4 regions of the Streptomyces pactum genome follow, and region 4 is predicted to be linked to each of the others. Evidence: riboswitches for the same ligand, from Rfam matches in the RefSeq annotation. Region 4 holds a riboswitch; each other region holds the start of a gene.
The links. Region 4 has a riboswitch for cyclic di-AMP ahead of B1H29_RS09560 (M23 family metallopeptidase). Riboswitches for the same ligand answer to the same signal wherever they lie in the genome.

Region 1 (4,163 bases), 2.8 Mb from region 4:
ACCTTGACCAGCAGGGCGTTGGCGGCGCCCTCGTCGATGCCGCGGGCCAGGCGCTCCGGGTTGGTGACGAACAGGTCGTCGCCGACGATCTGGACCTTGTCGCCCAGCTTGTCGGTGAGGGCCTTCCAGCCGTCCCAGTCGTCCTCGAACAGCGGGTCCTCGATGGAGACCAGCGGGTACGCCGCGACCAGCTCGGCGTAGTACTCGGTCATCTCGGCGGCCGTGCGCTCCTTGCCCTCGAAGGTGTAGGAGCCGTCCTTGTAGAACTCGGACGCGGCGACGTCGAGCGCGAGGGCGATCTGCTCGCCGGGGGTGTAGCCGGCCTCCTTGATCGCCTCGAGGATGAGGTCGAGGGCCTCGCGGTTCGAGCCGAGGTTCGGGGCGAAGCCGCCCTCGTCGCCGAGGCCGGTGGCCAGGCCCTTGTTCTTCAGGACCTTCTTCAGCGTGTGGTAGACCTCGGCGCCCCAGCGCAGGGCCTCGGAGAAGGACTCCGCGCCGATCGGGGCGATCATGAACTCCTGGATGTCCACGTTCGAGTCGGCGTGCGACCCGCCGTTCAGGATGTTCATCATGGGCACCGGCAGCAGGTGCGCGTTGGGGCCGCCCAGGTAGCGGAAGAGCGGCAGGTCGCTGGCCTCGGAGGCGGCGTGGGCCACGGCGAGCGAGACGCCGAGGATGGCGTTGGCGCCCAGCGAGCCCTTGTTGTCGGTGGCGTCCAGGTCGAACATGGCCTGGTCGATCAGGCGCTGCTCGGTGGCGTCGTAGCCGACGAGCTCCGGGCCGATCTGCTCGATGACGGCCAGGACGGCCTTCTCGACGCCCTTGCCCAGGTAACGGCCCGCATCGCCGTCACGCAGTTCGATGGCCTCGAAGGCGCCGGTGGAGGCGCCGGACGGAACGGCGGCACGACCCGTGCTGCCGTCGTCGAGGCCGACCTCGACCTCGACCGTGGGGTTGCCTCGGGAGTCCAGGATTTCCCGGGCTACGACGACGTCGATGGACGGCACGAGCATCTCCTTCTTCAATGTGACGCTTCGGTGTGACGCGCGGGCCCGCGGGACCGCAGCGGCTCTGCGGGACCGAGCCTAACCGGCTCCGGGCGATCGGCCAGCCGATCGCCCACCCGCTGGACAGAACCGAGAGTAAATTGTTTCCGAACGGAACAAAGACGTTTCCGGAAACCGGGGCGAGGTCGAGGGGAGGCCGGGGGGAGGCCGGAGCGTGGCCGAGGCGTAAAAAGCCCGTCCCGGTGCGTACGGGGGAACACGCACCGGGACGGGAGCAAGGGGGGACCGCCGTTTACTTCAGGTGGAGCTGCTGACCCGGGTAGATCAGGTCGGCGTCGTCGACGATGTCGTCGTTCAGCTTGAACAGCTTCGCCCAGCCGCCCTTGACGTCGTGCTCCTCGGCGATCGAGCTGAGGGTGTCGCCCTTGACGACCTTGTACTCGCCGTCGCCCTTCTCGACCTTCTTGCCGGTCGGGGTGGTGACGGTCTTCTTCTCGGCGGCCGGACGCTCGGCGGAGCGGGAGGCCTTCTGCTCGCTCTCGCGGCTGTCCGAGGAGCCGGAGGACTGCGCGGAGCCCGAGGACTGCGCGGAGCCGGAGGACTCGGACGAGCCGGACGAGTCGGAGCCGGCCGAGGAACCGCCGCCGGTGTACGCGGCGTTCGACAGACCGGTGCCGCAGACCGGCCAGGCACCCTTGCCCTGGCCCGCGAGCACCTTCTCGGCGATCTCGATCTGCTGCGCCTTGCTGGCCTGGTCGGCGGTGGCGGCGTACTGAGTGCCGCCGTAGCCGGCCCAGGTGGAGGCGGAGAACTGCAGACCGCCGTAGTAACCGTTGCCGGTGTTGATGGACCAGTTGCCGCCGGACTCGCACTGGGCGACGGCGTCCCACTCGGACGCGGTGGCGGCGGAGGCGTTGCCGGCCGCCATCAGCGGGGCGGCGACGGCGGCACCGGTGACACCGGCGACGGCGATGACACGGGTGGCCTTGGACGGACGGCGGTGCTTGCCCTTGCCGGAAAACAGCATGGTTGATCCCCTCACCGACGCCTGCGAGGTGAGCTGTCGGGTTCGGGCCGGTTGAGTTGCCCGGCCGGGTTCCTCACGGAACTCGGCTCCACCCCTAGCCGCTCCGGCACAACTGCCCGGTGCGGCACTTACCTTGGGTCCCCCGCTCCTGCCTTCGGCGCTTGACGCGACGACTGTTCCCGGACGGCCGCTGGCAGGATTCGGCGTTGCGGCAGCCGGGGCCCGCGATGGCGAGCGGTCACGACCGTAGACACGCACTCCGCGGATTTTCAAAGACGATCACGGCTTCTGAGACCTATCTCTCACGTGATCCAAAACGGACATACAGCCTCTAACCGTGACGCGAACTGCCCCTACTTTTCGCCCGATTCGCCCGTGACCGTGAGCGTCTGACCGGGCAGGATGTGGTCCGGGTCGGTGCCGACGACCTCCTTGTTGCCGGCGTACAGCGAGCGCCACCCGCCGTCGAGCTCGAGGGAGTCGGCGATACCCCAGAGACTGTCCCCGGAACGGACCGTGTACGAGCCGTCCACGACCTCCCGCGACTCGCCCTCACCGCGCGAGGCGTGCCGCCCGGACGACTCGGCGTCGCGGCCGTCCGCCGCGCCCTCGTCGGCGCTGCCGCCGCGGTGCTTGCCCGCCCCGGACTGCCCGGTGTCGGTGAGAGACGAAGAACCGTCACCCTGACCCGACTTGTCCGATTCGCCGACCCCCGCCTCCGGCGAGGCCGTCGGAGACGCGTCGGCACCCTGCGGACCGGCGCTCCCCGTGGGCTCGGATTCGGGCGACGTGTCGGACTTGGTCGAATCGTCCCCACTGTCCGACGTGGAGTCGGACGAGGACGACGAGGACGACGAGGGCGACGCAGCGGCTGAAGGGGTCGAGGGAGACGCGCCGGAACCGGGCTCCGACGACCCGGTCGAACCCGATGAGCCGTTCAGGCCGGACGAGCCGTTCAGGCCGGACGAGCCGGACGCGTCGGGGGCGTCCGACGCCTCGGGAGTTTCCGACCCCTCCGACGAGCCGTCACCCGTCGCACCCGTACCGCCGATGACGGAGCCCGAGTCGTCGCCCAGGCCCGCGAGCAGACCGCAGGTCGGCCAGTTGGCGATGCCCTGGTCCGCGTGTACCTTCTCGGCGATTCTTATCTGCTGGGAGCGACTGGCCTGGTCGGCGCTCGGCGCGTACTCCGTGCCGCCGTACCGCTCCCAGGCGTCCTGGGACAGTTGCAGGCCGCCGTAGTACCCGTTGCCGCTGTTCTGGCTCCAGGCGCCGCCGGTCTCGCACTCGGCTACGCGATCCCAGTTCGCCCCGTCGGCCGCGTGGGCGCCGGTGGCGCCGAGGAGCGGGATCGCGATGGCGGAGCCGGTCACTCCGGCGGCGACGACCAGGGCGGGAGCCTGGCGGGGGCGGCGGTGACGACCGTTCCCGGAGAGCATGCGACGACCTTTCACGAGACAGCGGGGAGCGCGCGGCGGGTGATGTTCGGCGCCACGCTGATTCGTGAACGTATAGGCAGATGATCGCTTGTCACAAGTTCATGCCGCGCAGATCACGTGAAGATCACAGAGTTGAGCGCGTGTCACTTTTGCGTCGGCGATGAACCGTTGTCCGCCGATGACGGGACGGGTGTGAACGACACGGGCAAGGTGCGCAGACCGCGCATGATGAGTCCGCCGCGCCAGCGCAGTTCGGCCGGGTCGGCGGCCAGGCGCAGATCGGGGAGGCGGGTGAGGAGCGTGGCGAGGGCGGTCTGCCCCTCCAGCCGGGCGAGCGGGGCGCCGAGACAGTAGTGGATGCCGTGGCCGTACCCGAGGTGCTGGCTGTCGCGGCGGGAGAGGTCCAGGGTGTCCGGGTCCGTGAACCGCTCCGGGTCCCGGTCGGCGGCGGCGAGGACGACGAGGACGGGGTCGCCGGCGGCGATGTCCTGCCCGCCGATGGTGAGCGGCCGGGTGGCGAAGCGCCAGGTGGCCAGCTCCACCGGGCCGTCGTAGCGCAGGAGTTCCTCGACGCCCGTCTCCAGCAGGGTGTGCTCGCCGGCGGCCAGGGACGTCTGCAGGCGGGCCCGCTGCCCGGGGTGGGTGAGCAGGGCGTACGTGCCGTTGCCGATGAGGTTGACCGTGGTCTCG
Region 2 (4,163 bases), 1.1 Mb from region 4:
CCGCGGCGTTCCACCGCCCGGACCTCGTCCGCGCTCCGGCCCCGGCGCGACAGCCCGCGAGGTGCCGCGCGCACGGCCTCGGCGACGACGGCGGGGCGACGGCCGGCACGGACCACGCGCACCGCGCCGACCGCCCGTGCCCCCCCCTGTCAGGCCACCGCCGCGATCCGCACCTTGATGTCGTCCGGCGACAGCGCCCCCTTGGCGATCACGTGGTCGCCGGAGGACTCGCCGCGCAGCCGGCGTCCGATCCACGGCACCAGGTACTCGCGTGCCCAGTGCACGTCGTCGCGCCGGACGCCCAGGGTGCCGCGGGGCGGCAGCGGCGGCCAGGGCTGGTCCGGGTCGGCCGGGACGCGCAGGCCGAGGGCCTGGCCCGCGCGCAGCGCCACGCGCGTGTGGCCCTCCGGCGACAGGTGCAGCCGGTCGGCGTCCCACGCCCTGCGGTCCTGGACGCTCCGGAGCGACCACAGGTCGAGCACCGGGCAGCCGTAGCGGTCGGCGACGGCCCGGACGTGACCGTTGTACGTGGCGATCTTTCCGCGCAGATGCCTGAGGACGGGCACCCCGCGGGTGTCGAAGCCGGTGGTCACCAGGACGGTGCCGGCCGCGGCGGTCAGCGCGGCCACCGCACGCTCGAACCGCTCGGCCACCTCGTCCGGATCGGTACCGGGCCGGATGATGTCGTTGCCGCCCGCCGCGAACGAGACCAGGTCGGGCGCGAGTCGGGCGACCCGCGGGACCTGTTCCGCCACGATCTGGTCGAGGAGCCTGCCGCGCACGGCGAGGTTCGTGTACCTGAAGTCGCCCTCGGGGCGCCGGTCGGCCAGCAGCACGGCGAACCGGTCGGCCCAGCCGACGAACGCCCCGTCGGGGCCGGGGTCGCCGACGCCCTCGGTGAAGCTGTCCCCCACCGCCACGTACGACCCGATCACTTCTCTGCTGTCACTCTTCGAATCGTCTGCCACGTCGGCCCATGATTCACCTTGAATGTGACCTACGCGACCGTAGGAACGGCTTGACGGTCGGTGAGAAAGACCACGCCTAAAGTGTTCGTCAATTCCGGAATACGCCGAAGGCCGGACCCGGGGATCGGGGTCCGGCCTTCGGTGGCGCGGGAACTGCGCGCGAAACCCTCGTCAGAGGGAGACGCCGTGCGAGCGCAGGTACGCGATCGGGTCCACGTCCGAGCCGTAGTCCGGCGTGGTGCGGATCTCGAAGTGCAGGTGCGGGCCGGTCACGTTGCCGGTGGCGCCCGAGAGGCCGACCTGCTGACCCGCCGTCACGGACTGACCGGCGGAGACGGAGAGCGAGGACAGGTGGGCGTACTGGGCGTAGTGGCCGTCGGCGAGCTGGATGACGACCTGGTTGCCGTACGCGCCGCCCCAGCCGGCGGAGACGACGGTGCCCGCGCCGACGGCCTTGAGCGAGGTGCCGGTCGGGACGACGAAGTCCGTGCCGGTGTGGTAACCGCTGGACCACATGCTGCCCGTCTGGTGGTACGGGGTACCGACGGCGCCGCCCGGGACGGGCGAGGTGAAGCCGCTGGTGGTGCCGGCGGACTGGGCGCTCGTGTCCGAGGAGTCCGAGGAGGAGGAGGAGGTCTTCGCGGCGTCCGACGACTTCTCGGCGGACTCCGACTTCTCGGCGGACGGCTTCTCGGGCGCGGCGGGCTTCTCGGCCGCCGGCTTCTCCGACTCGGCGGAGGACGACGGGGCGGACTCGGCGGCCCGCTCGCCGATCGAGAGCTTCAGGCCCGGGTGGATCAGCGACGGGTCCGAGCCGACGGCCTCGCGGTTGTCCGAGTACAGCTTCTTCCAGCCGCCGTCGACGTCCTGCTCGTCGGCGATCTTCGAGAGGTAGTCACCGCTCTTGACGGTGTACGTCCGCGAGTCCGAGTTCTTCTCGGCGCTGCCGCCGGCGGCCTTCTTCGCGGCCGTCGGTATGGAGTGCACGGCCTGCTCGGAAACGGACTGCGCGGGAGCGGCCTGGGCGCTGGCGGCACCCATCAGCGGGAGCGCGAGCGCGGCGCCACCGGTTCCGGCGACGGCGATGGTGCGGGTCAGGCGCATGGCCCTGGTACGGCGGTGCTTACCCTTCGCGGGCATGGCGAATTCCTCTCCGGCGCCTACGAGGTGAGCTGTCGGGTGCGAGCTGGAGATGCCCGGCCGCGCCGAGACGCGGCTTTACCCCAAGCCGTTCCGGGAACCGGAACAGGCGGTTGTACCTGTGGGTCCCCCGCTCCTGCCGTGTACGGGTGGTGGATGAGTGCTGGCTCCGGTCGGCGGCAGGATTAGGCGTCCGTCCGGATCGGTGGTGAACGTAAGGGACCAAGACGCACAGGGACAAGCGAGGGGTTCCGTCGGCGGGTGTCCCGATTGATCCTTTACGGGAATCACCGGTCACCCTCCGTCGATTCACGGGGCGCTTTTCAGGCGAACAGCCTGGAAAACCGGCTGGATTACGTGAGCATGACGAGCAACGCACGGTCACGTATATGACGCTGCTCACGCGACGCCTCCCCAGTCCCTTTTATTACAGCGCTAGTTGGAATGAAGGTGCCGATTCGGACAGAAGGCGCAGAAGTGTCGCAGTCGGGCGACTTCGCCCCCTGGGCCCCGGGGTCGTGCCGTATCGTCGAGTGGTGCCCGTCGGCGAGCAGCGCCGGCGGGGCGGAGTGGGAGGAGCCCCCGTGACGCAGCAGGTCCCGTCGACCGAACCCGAGCTGGCCGGCGTGCGCAACTTCCGTGACGTGGGCGGACTGCCGACCGTCGACGGGCGGCGGGTGCGACAGGGCGTGCTGTTCCGCAGTGGTCACCTCGCGCACGCCACCGGGGAGGACGCCGCGTTCCTGGCCTCGCTGGGCCTGCACACCGTCTTCGACTTCCGCAACGCCGCCGACCAGAAGCTCGACGGCCCGGACGTCGAGCTGCCGGGTGTACGCAACGTGAACCTGCCGCTGAGCGATCCGGCCGACGGCGCCGAGTTCTGGAAGATGGTCCGCGACGGCGACCTCGACCAGCTACGCGGGATCCTGGCGGACGGCAAGGGCGTGAACCGGATGATCGAGTCCTACCGCATGATCATCAAGGAGCGCACGGCGGAGCACTCCCGGGTACTGCACGCGCTCGCCGAGGACAGCGTCCCCGCCCTGATGCACTGCGCGGCCGGCAAGGACCGCGCGGGCCTGTCGATCGCGGTCACCCTGCTCGCCCTGGGCGTCGAGCGCGAGGCCGTCGTCGACGACTACCTCAAGTCGAACGCCGCGCACCGCCGCTACAAGGTGCGCCGCAGCGGCTCCGCCGCCTCGGCCTACTCCCCCGAGGTCATGGAGCTGCTCAGCCCCCTCTTCGATGCGCGCGCCGAGTACCTGGCGGCGGCCTTCGAGACCGTCGAGGAGACCTGGGGCGGAGTCGACGCCTACCTGGAGAAGGGCCTGCGGGTCACCCCGGAGACCCGGGAGCGGCTGCGCGAGCGGATGCTGGACTGAGCCACCGGCTCACCGGCTGTTGGCGCCGACCTCGAAGAGCAGGTAGATGAAGGCCGCGAAGACGTGCCCCACGATGAGGTAGATGAAGAGCCGCACCCACAGGGCGCGCGGGAACTTCTCCTGCAGGTTCATGGCGTTCCTCCGGGGGCGGGGTGGACCGGCGTGGTGGCCGGTCCCAGGCACAGTGCGGCCGTCGGGCTCTGCAGCAGGGTGTGGACGAAGAGGAGCTCGACCCCGTCGGCGTCCTGGGCGGCGATCCGGTGCGGGGTCAGCGAGTCGAAGTGCGCGCCGTCGCCCGGACCCAGCGGGTGCACGGTGTCCCCGAGGCGCAGCCGCAGCCGGCCCCGCAACACGTACAGCCACTCCTCGCCGGGGTGCACCCGCACGATGTCGCCCTGCGAGCCGTGCGGCACACGGACCCGCAGGGCCTGCATACCGCGACCGGCGCCGCCGGCCTGCCAGTACGTCCAGCCGCCCGCGAAGGTCGGCTCCATGGCGTCGGCGCGCACGACGGCGTCCCGGTCGGCGGCCGTCTCGCCGAGCAGCTCCGAGACGGTCGTACCGTAGACCCGGGCGAGGGAGAGCAGCATCGGCAGTGAGGGCTGGCGCTGCCCGGTCTCCAGGCGGGAGAGGTGGGCGGGCGACAGCCCGGCCGCACCGGCCGCCGTCTCCA
Region 3 (4,163 bases), 1.2 Mb from region 4:
CTTCCACTCCAGGTGGGGTGCCGGGATCTCCTCGAGGAAGCGCGAGGGCGGGTTGTACGACGGCTGGCCCCAGGCGCTGCGCAGCGTGGACCGGGTCAGGTACAGCCGCTCACGCGCACGCGTGATGCCGACGTACGCCAGGCGCCGTTCCTCCTCCAGCTCCTTGGCCTGGCCGAGGGCGCGCATGTGCGGGAAGACGCCGTCCTCCATGCCGGTGAGGAAGACGACCGGGAACTCCAGGCCCTTGGCGGTGTGCAGGGTCATCAGGGTGACGACGCCGTCGCCGTCCTCCTCGTCCGGGATCTGGTCGGAGTCGGCGACCAGCGCGACCTTCTCCAGGAAGTCGGCCAGGGTCCCGGCCTCCGCGCTCTCGGCCCGCTCCTGCTCGAACTCCAGGGCGACGGCCGCGAGTTCCTGGAGGTTCTCGATGCGGGTCTCGTCCTGCGGGTCGGTGGAGGCCTGCAACTCCGCGAGGTAGCCGGTGCGTTCGAGGATCGCCTCCAGCACGGTCGCCGGTCCGGCGCCGGACTCGACGATCGTTTGCAGGTCCTCCATGAGCGTGTTGAACCGCTTGACGGCGTTCGCGGAGCGCGCGGCCATGCCGTACGCCTCGTCGACCCGCTTGAGGGCCTGCGGGAAGCTGATCTTCTCGCGCTGGGAGAGGGCGTCGATCATCGCCTCGGCGCGGTCGCCGATACCCCGCTTGGGGACGTTGAGGATGCGGCGCAGCGGCACCGAGTCCTCCGGGTTGGCCAGCACCCGCAGGTAGGCCAGGACGTCCCGGACCTCCTTGCGCTCGTAGAAGCGGACGCCGCCGACGACCTTGTAGGGCAGGCCGACGCGGATGAAGACCTCCTCGAAGACACGGGACTGGGCGTTGGTGCGGTAGAAGACGGCGACGTCTTGGGCCTTCGCCTCGCCCGCGTCCGTGAGGCGGTCTATCTCGTCGGCGACGAACTGGGCCTCGTCGTGTTCGGTGTCGGCGACGTACCCGGTGATCTGCGAGCCGGAGCCCTGGTTGGTCCACAGGTTCTTGGGGCGGCGGGACTCGTTGCGCTCGATGACCGCGTTGGCGGCGCTGAGGATGGTCTGGGTGGAGCGGTAGTTCTGCTCCAGCAGGATCGTCGTCGCGTCCGGGTAGTCCTCCTCGAACTGGAGGATGTTGCGGATGGTGGCGCCGCGGAAGGCGTAGATCGACTGGTCGGCGTCGCCCACCACGCACAGCTCGGCGGGCGGGACCTCGGCCTCGGGCGGCACGTCGACGGCGTGCTCGGAGGTGCCGACCAGCTCGCGCACCAGGGAGTACTGGGCGTGGTTGGTGTCCTGGTACTCGTCGACCAGGACGTGCCGGAAGCGGCGGCGGTAGTGCTCGGCGACGTCCGGGAAGGCGCGGAGCAGGTTGACCGTCGTCATGATCAGGTCGTCGAAGTCCAGGGCGTTCGCCTCGCGCAGCCGCGACTGGTACAGGGCGTAGGCCTGGGCGACGGTCTTCTCGAATCCGTCGGCGGCCTGGGCGGCGAAGTCCTCCTCGTCGATCAGCTCGTTCTTGAGGTTGCTGATCTTCGCGCTGAAGGACTTGGGCGGGAAGCGCTTGGGGTCCAGGTCGAGATCACGGCAGACGAGCGCCATCAGGCGCTTGGAGTCCGCGGCGTCGTAGATCGAGAAGGACGACGTGAAGCCGAGCCTCTTCGACTCGCGGCGCAGGATGCGCACGCACGCGCTGTGGAAGGTCATGACCCACATCGCGTTCGCGCGCGGGCCGACGAGCTGCTCGACGCGCTCCTTCATCTCGCCCGCGGCCTTGTTGGTGAAGGTGATCGCGAGGATCTGGCCCGGGTGGACGCCGCGCTCGGCCAGCAGGTGGGCGATGCGGTGGGTGAGCACGCGGGTCTTGCCGGAGCCGGCCCCGGCCACGATGAGCAGCGGGGAGCCGGAGTGCACGACGGCGGCGCGCTGGTTCTCGTTCAGCCCGTCGAGGAGCGCGGCGGCGTCCAGGGCGGGGCGCGGGGCGCCGTCCCGGTAGTGGGTGTCCCGGTCCGGCGGCGCGTCGAACTTCCCGCCGAACAGATCGTGCGGGACCGGCTCCGGTCCGTGATCGTCCTCGGGCGGTGGCGGGGGTTCCCCCTCGTGACCGCGGGGGGTCTGGAGGCTCGCCAGGAAGCTGTCGTCAAAGAGGCTGCTCATCGCTCTCCGAGTCTAGGGTGCCCCACCGACAACCCGCCGCCACCCCGGAAAACGGCCGGCATCCGGACGCCGGGCACGCCCTGCGACCGGGCGAGGCACGAAGAGTGACGCACACGGGCGCCCGCAGCGAAGGTCACGAAAATGTATCGGGCATATCACCCACCAACCTTCACAGCCGCCACACGAGTTGGCTACCGTGCGGACAGGCCGCACGACCCCCTCCGGCGAACGTCGCCGGGCCGCGCGGCCTCCGCCGAGTCCGGCGTGCCAGCACGGCGCCCGGAGCCGGGGACCCAACCGAGAACCTTGGGGTGAATCGGCCGTACCGCCCCCGCCGGGGCGGACCCGCCGTAGGGCAACCCTTCCGAACCATCGCCCGAACCCGACAGCTAACCCGGTAGGCGGACGGTTGGAAGGAGTCGCCTCCTTGGCGTCGCACCGCAAGTCGCGTCCCACCGGTACGCGCGTCGCAGGCATACGGCCCCCCGCCCTCGCCACGGCGGCCCTCACCTCCGTGGCCCTGCTGTCCCAGACCGCCACCGCCGCACCGTCGGACGACGACAGGCCGAGCCTCGAAGAGGTCGAGAAGAAGGTCGACGACCTGTACCGCCAGGCGGGGTCGGCGACGGAGAAGTACAACGCGGCCAAGGAGAAGACCTCCAAGCAGCGCAAGCGCGTCAGCACTCTCCTCGACGACGTCGCCCAGCGCACCCAGAAGCTCAACGAGGCCCGCGAGGAGCTGGGTTCCTTCGCCTCCGCGCAGTACCGTACGGGCGCCTCGATCCCGGAGACCGCGACCTTCCTGCTCGCGGACTCGCCGCAGGACTACGTCGACCGGAACCATCTGCTGAACCGGCTCACCGGCCGCCAGAAGGACGCGGTCGACGACTACGTCACCCAGCAGTCGGAAACGATGGAGAAGCGCCGCGAGGCCACTGAGAGCCTCGAGACGCTCACCGAGTCGCAGAGCGACCTCAAGACGGCCAAGGCCACCGTCCAGAGGAAGCTCGCCACCGCGCGGGAGCTGCTGTCGGAGCTGACCGCCGAGGAGAAGGCCCGGCTCGCGGCGATCGAGAAGAAGAAGCAGAAGGAGGCCGCCCGCAAGGCCGCGGAGCTCGCGAAGCGGCAGGCCGAGGAGCGGAAGCGGCAGGAGCAGGCCGACCGGCGGGAGAGCGACGCCGCTGCGGGCTCCTCCGGAGCGTCCGGCTCCGGTGACACCGGCACGGAAACCGGGCCCTCCGCCCCGGACTCGTCCAACGGCACCAAGGCCGAGAAGGCGCTCGCCTTCGCCCGCGCCCAGATCGGCAAGCCGTACGTCTGGGGCGCCACCGGCCCCGACTCCTACGACTGCTCCGGCCTGACCCAGGCCGCCTGGAAGGACGCGGGGGTGATCCTGCCGCGCACCACCTACGACCAGGTCGACGCCGGCACCACGGTCCCGGTCGCCCAGGCCCGCCCCGGCGACCTGGTCTTCTTCTACGACGACCTCAGCCACGTCGGCCTCTACATCGGCGACGGCATGATGATCCACGCCCCGAAGCCGGGCGCGTACGTCCGTGAGGAATCGGTCTACTACGACGGCGAGTCGTCGATCCACAGCGTGGTGCGCCCGGCCTGAGCCGCGCGGGTCCCTAGCATCGGGCGCATGTCATCCGGCACCTCTCCCGCCTCCTCCCACCCCCTGCGCGCCTGGTGGGCGCAGCGTCCGCCGGCGGCCGGGGCCGCGGTCATGGCGACCGGCATACTGTCGGTCGCCCTGCACCTGACGGGCCACGAGATCCTGTCCCGGATCGCCCTGGTCCTGGCCTGCGCCGCCTGGCTGACGCTGGCGGCGAACTTCGTCTACCTGCTGCTGGTCGAGCGCGCGCGGTGGGTGACGCGGGCCGGGACGCCGGGCGCTCTCACCGCCGTCGCCGCGACGACCGTGCTGGGCACCCGCTTCTCCCTGTTCGGCTGGTCACCCCTGGCGGTGGCGCTGC
Region 4 (4,163 bases):
GCTTTTCCCTCTCTTTGTATACGGTGCCCGTGTTAATACCGCAGGCTCGGAGTGTTTACGGCACGTTGCGAGTTCCTCACACGTTCCGCCCGTCCCCCGCCGGAGGAGAATCGCAGCCTGTGCGCCGACGTCGACCGCTCGGTGTGCAGCGTCATGAGCGCACGCGCGCGCTCGCCGTCGCCCCGGGCCACCGCGTCGACGATCGCACCGTGCTCCGCCCAGTTCTCCACGGGCCCGGCCGGCGGCTCCACGGCGTACATCCAGGCGATCTTGTGGCGCAGTTGGGCCAGCATGGCCGTCAGGGAAGGGCTGCCGACGGACTGGGCGAGGGTGTCGTGGAACCAGCCGTCCAGTGAGCGCAGGTCCTCGCTGTTGCCCTGCCTGGCGCGTTCCCGTCCGAGCCTGACCAGCCCGCGGAGCACCTTGAGGTGCGCCTCGGTGCGGCGCCGGGCGGCCCGGGATGCGCCCAGGGGTTCAAGGAGCATGCGCGTCTCCAGGAGGTCGGCGGCCTCCTGCTCGGTGGGTTCCGCGACGCACGCGCCCGCGTGCCGCCGTGTCACCACGAAGCCCTCGGCCTCCAGCGTGCGCAGGGCCTCACGGACGGGGACGCGGGAGACGCCGTAGCGGCGGGCCAGGAGTTCCTCGGTCAGCCGGCTGCCTCGCCCGTGGACGCCGGTGACGATGTCGTCCCGGATCGCCGTGCACACCGAATGCGCCGGAATACGCATGCCCGACCTCCGACTTAATCCCCGTGAAACGTCGACCATTGACGTGTGTTCAGTGACTCTAGGGCAATCACGCGGATATTCCGACGGCGAGGCGGATTTCATGGACATTTTTTGGGACGACGGCGGTACCGGAGCCGCGGCCGGAAACCGCGAAAGCCCCGGCTCGTGAAGCCGGGGCTCTCGGGTGCCGCACCGTCCGTCGTCAGAGGTTGACGCCGTGGGAGCGGAGATACGCGAGGGGGTCCATGTCCGAGCCGTACTCGGGGCTCGTGCGAGCCTCGAAGTGCAGGTGCGGTCCGGTGACGTTGCCGGTGGCGCCGGAGAGGCCGATCTGCTGCCCGGGGACGACCGACTGGCCGACCGAGACGCCGATGGACGACAGGTGGCCGTACTGCGTGTACGTACCGTCGTGCATCTTGATGACGACCTGGTTGCCGTACGCCCCGCCCCAGCCGGCCTCCACGACGGTGCCGACGCCGACCGCGTGGACGGTGGTACCGCTGGAGGCGTGGAAGTCGATGCCGGTGTGGCTGCCGGAGGACCACAGGGAGCTGCCCGCCTGATAGGCGGTGGAGACGTAGGACGCGGTGATCGGCGACACGAAGGTGTTGAGCCGCTTGCGCTCCGCCTCACGTGCGGCGCGCTCCTTGGCCTCGCGCGCCTGCTCGGCCGCCTCGGCCGCCCGCTCGCGCGCGGCCTCCTGGGCCGCCTCACGGGCGGCGGCGTGCAGTGCCGCCCGCTCCTGGGCGGTGGCCTGGGCGTCGATCTCGTCGGCTATGGAGTCGCCGATGGTGATGACCGGGGTGAGTCCGCTCTGCTCCGCCTCGGACTCGGCGGCGAGCGCCGGAGCCGCGAGGGTGCCGACGACGCCGGTGGTGGCGAGGGCCGCGACACCCGCCGCGCGGGCGGTGGTGCGGTGCACCCGGCTGGGACGGCGGTGCTTCCCGGTGGCGCGCGTGAACGCCATGTAGAGGCTGGTCCTTTCCTTCCCTCTCGCCTACCGGGTTAGCTGACGGGTTCGGAGGTGGAAGGTCTCCTACGGACCCCCTCGCTGCGCGCGGGCGTCCGATTCACCCCAGGGACTGCATGGGTCCCCGGCTCCCCTGGCTCGCGCCGTACGGGGACTCGGCGATGACTGTCCGGTGCCGCGGATGCGGCGCACTGCCTGACGAACAGCCCGGATGACGCTAAACGCGGCTGTCTTCAATCCTCAAACGCAACAAGCTTTTTGTAGCGCACGCCACAGGGCAGACGGGCAGCCTCTCCCCCAATTCGGACAAATGGCGGCCCTGGTGACACTCGGGTCACCAGGGCCGCCACGCGCGCGTGCCGCTACTCGGCCGCCACCACGGTGACTTCACCGATACCGAGGGCCTCGACGGGCTCCTTGATCTGTGCCGCGTCGCCGACGAGGACGGTGACCAGCCGGTCCACCGGGAAGGCGTTCACGACCGCCGCCGTGGCCTCCACCGTGCCCGTGGCGGCGAGTTGGCGGTACAGCGTCGCCTGGTAGTCGTCGGGCAGGTGCTGCTCGACCTGGTCGGCCAGGGTGCTCGCCACGGCCGCCGCCGTCTCGTACTTCAGCGGCGCCACGCCCACCAGGTTCTGCACGGCCACGTCCCGCTCGGCGTCGGTGAGCCCCTCCGCGGCGAGCTTGCGCAGCACCGTCCACAGGTCGTCCAGGGCGGGACCCGTGTTGGGGGTGTCCACGGAGCCGCTGATGGCGAGCATGGCGGCGCCCGTGCCGTCGGGCGCGGAACGCAGGACCTGCCCGAACGCCCGTACGCCGTAGGTGTAGCCCTTCTCCTCGCGCAGGACGCGGTCCAGGCGCGAGGTGAGGGTGCCGCCGAGGCAGTACGTCCCGAGCACCTGCGCGGGCCACACCCGGTCGTGCCGGTCCGCGCCGGTGCGGCCGATGAGCAACTGGGTCTGGACGGCACCGGGCCGGTCCACGATGACGACCCGGCCGGTGTCGTCGGCGGTGATCGGGGCTACGGGCCGCGCCTCGGCCGCGGAGCCGGCCCACGCGCCCAGCGTCTCTCCGAGCAGCGCGTCGAGGTCGACGCCGGTGAGGTCGCCGACGACCACGGCGGTGGCCGTGGCGGGCCGGACGTGCTTCTCGTAGAAGGCCCGCACGGCCGCCGAGTCGATGCTCGCCACCGTCTCCTCGGTGCCCTGCCGCGGGCGCGACATGCGCGTGCCGGCCGGGAACAGCTCCTTGTACAGCTCCTTGGCCGCCCGGCGGGCGGGGTTGGCCAGCTCGTGCGGAATCTCGTCGAGCCGGTTCCGGACCAGCCGTTCGACCTCCCCGTCCGCGAAGGCGGGCGCCCTGAGGGCGTCGGCGACCAGGCCGAGGGCCTTGGCGAGGCGCGAGACGGGCACCTCCAGGCTCAGCCGGACGCCGGGGTGGTCTGCGTGTGCGTCCAGGGTCGCGCCGCAGCGCTCGAGCTCGGCGGCGAACTCCTCGGCGGAGTGCTTGTCCGTGCCCTCGGAGAAGGCGCGCGCCATGATCGTGGCGACACCGTCGAGACCGGTGGGCTCGGCGTCCAGGGGCGCGTCGAGGAGCACCTCCACGGCGACGACCTGCTGGCCGGGGCGATGGCAGCGCAGGACGGTGAGGCCGTTGCCGAGGCTGCCGCGCCCGGGGGCCGGGAACGCCCACGGCTTGGGCTCGCCGGCCTGCGGCTGGGCGTGGAATTCCATGGTGGCGAGCTCGGTCACTTGGCCGCCTCCTCGTTCTCGTCGGTGGCGTCGTTCGGGTCGGCTTCGGCGTCGTCGGCGGGGGCGGTCGGCTCGTAGACGAGCACCGCGCGGTTGTCGGGGCGCAGGCGGGCCTTGGCGACCTCCTGGACCTCCTCGGCCGTCACCTCGAGCACCCGCTGTACGGCGGTGAGGGCGAGCTGCGGGTCACCGAACAGGACGGCGTACCGGCACAGTTCGTCGGCGCGGCCCGCGACCGTGCCCAGGCGGTCCAGCCACTCGCGTTCCAACTGGGCCTGGGCGCGCTCCATCTCCTCGGCCGTGGGGCCCTCCTCGGCGAACCGGGCGAGCTCCTCGTCGATGGCGGTCTCGATGACCGGCACCTCGACGTCACCGGACGTCTTCACGTCCAGCCACCCGAGGGAGGGTGCTCCGGCGAGCCGCAGCAGGCCGAATCCGGCGGCGACGGCTGTGCGGTCACGCCGTACCAGCCGGTTGTACAGGCGGGACGACTCGCCACCGCCCAGGACGGTGAGGGCCAGGTCCGCCGCGTCGCACGCGCGCGTGCCGTCCTCCGGCAGACGGTAGGCCGCCATCAGGGCGCGGGCCGGGACCTCCTCCTCGACGATCTCGCGCAACTGCCCGCCCATGACGTCGGGCAGTGAGCCGTCCCGGGGGGGCTGCTTGCCGTCGTGCGAGGCGATGGAGCCGAAGTACTTCTCGATCCAGGCGAGC

Region 1: linked by a shared signal. The riboswitch ahead of B1H29_RS21965 (transglycosylase family protein) and the one ahead of B1H29_RS09560 (M23 family metallopeptidase) in region 4 are both predicted to bind cyclic di-AMP.
Region 2: linked by a shared signal. The riboswitch ahead of B1H29_RS05400 (M23 family metallopeptidase) and the one ahead of B1H29_RS09560 (M23 family metallopeptidase) in region 4 are both predicted to bind cyclic di-AMP.
Region 3: linked by a shared signal. The riboswitch ahead of B1H29_RS14415 (C40 family peptidase) and the one ahead of B1H29_RS09560 (M23 family metallopeptidase) in region 4 are both predicted to bind cyclic di-AMP.

What each region holds. Positions count from the first base shown of each region.
Region 1 is NZ_CP019724.1:5,148,103-5,152,265, reverse strand. It holds gene eno (phosphopyruvate hydratase) at 1-1,007, opposite strand, end outside; gene B1H29_RS21965 (transglycosylase family protein) at 1,300-2,034, opposite strand; cyclic di-AMP (ydaO/yuaA leader) riboswitch at 2,038-2,204, opposite strand; gene B1H29_RS21960 (transglycosylase family protein) at 2,388-3,473, opposite strand; gene B1H29_RS21955 (cytochrome P450 family protein) at 3,617-4,163, opposite strand, start outside.
Region 2 is NZ_CP019724.1:1,265,827-1,269,989, forward strand. It holds gene B1H29_RS05395 (SGNH/GDSL hydrolase family protein) at 150-935, opposite strand; gene B1H29_RS05400 (M23 family metallopeptidase) at 1,140-2,108, opposite strand; cyclic di-AMP (ydaO/yuaA leader) riboswitch at 2,111-2,270, opposite strand; gene B1H29_RS05405 (tyrosine-protein phosphatase) at 2,693-3,490, shown strand; gene B1H29_RS05410 (DUF6126 family protein) at 3,500-3,622, opposite strand; gene B1H29_RS05415 (helix-turn-helix domain-containing protein) at 3,619-4,163, opposite strand, start outside.
Region 3 is NZ_CP019724.1:3,522,709-3,526,871, forward strand. It holds gene pcrA (DNA helicase PcrA) at 1-2,184, opposite strand, end outside; cyclic di-AMP (ydaO/yuaA leader) riboswitch at 2,426-2,604, shown strand; gene B1H29_RS14415 (C40 family peptidase) at 2,612-3,802, shown strand; gene B1H29_RS14420 (tellurite resistance/C4-dicarboxylate transporter family protein) at 3,830-4,163, shown strand, end outside.
Region 4 is NZ_CP019724.1:2,358,171-2,362,333, forward strand. It holds gene B1H29_RS09555 (GntR family transcriptional regulator) at 33-728, opposite strand; gene B1H29_RS09560 (M23 family metallopeptidase) at 931-1,695, opposite strand; cyclic di-AMP (ydaO/yuaA leader) riboswitch at 1,708-1,869, opposite strand; gene B1H29_RS09565 (M16 family metallopeptidase) at 2,061-3,449, opposite strand; gene B1H29_RS09570 (M16 family metallopeptidase) at 3,446-4,163, opposite strand, start outside.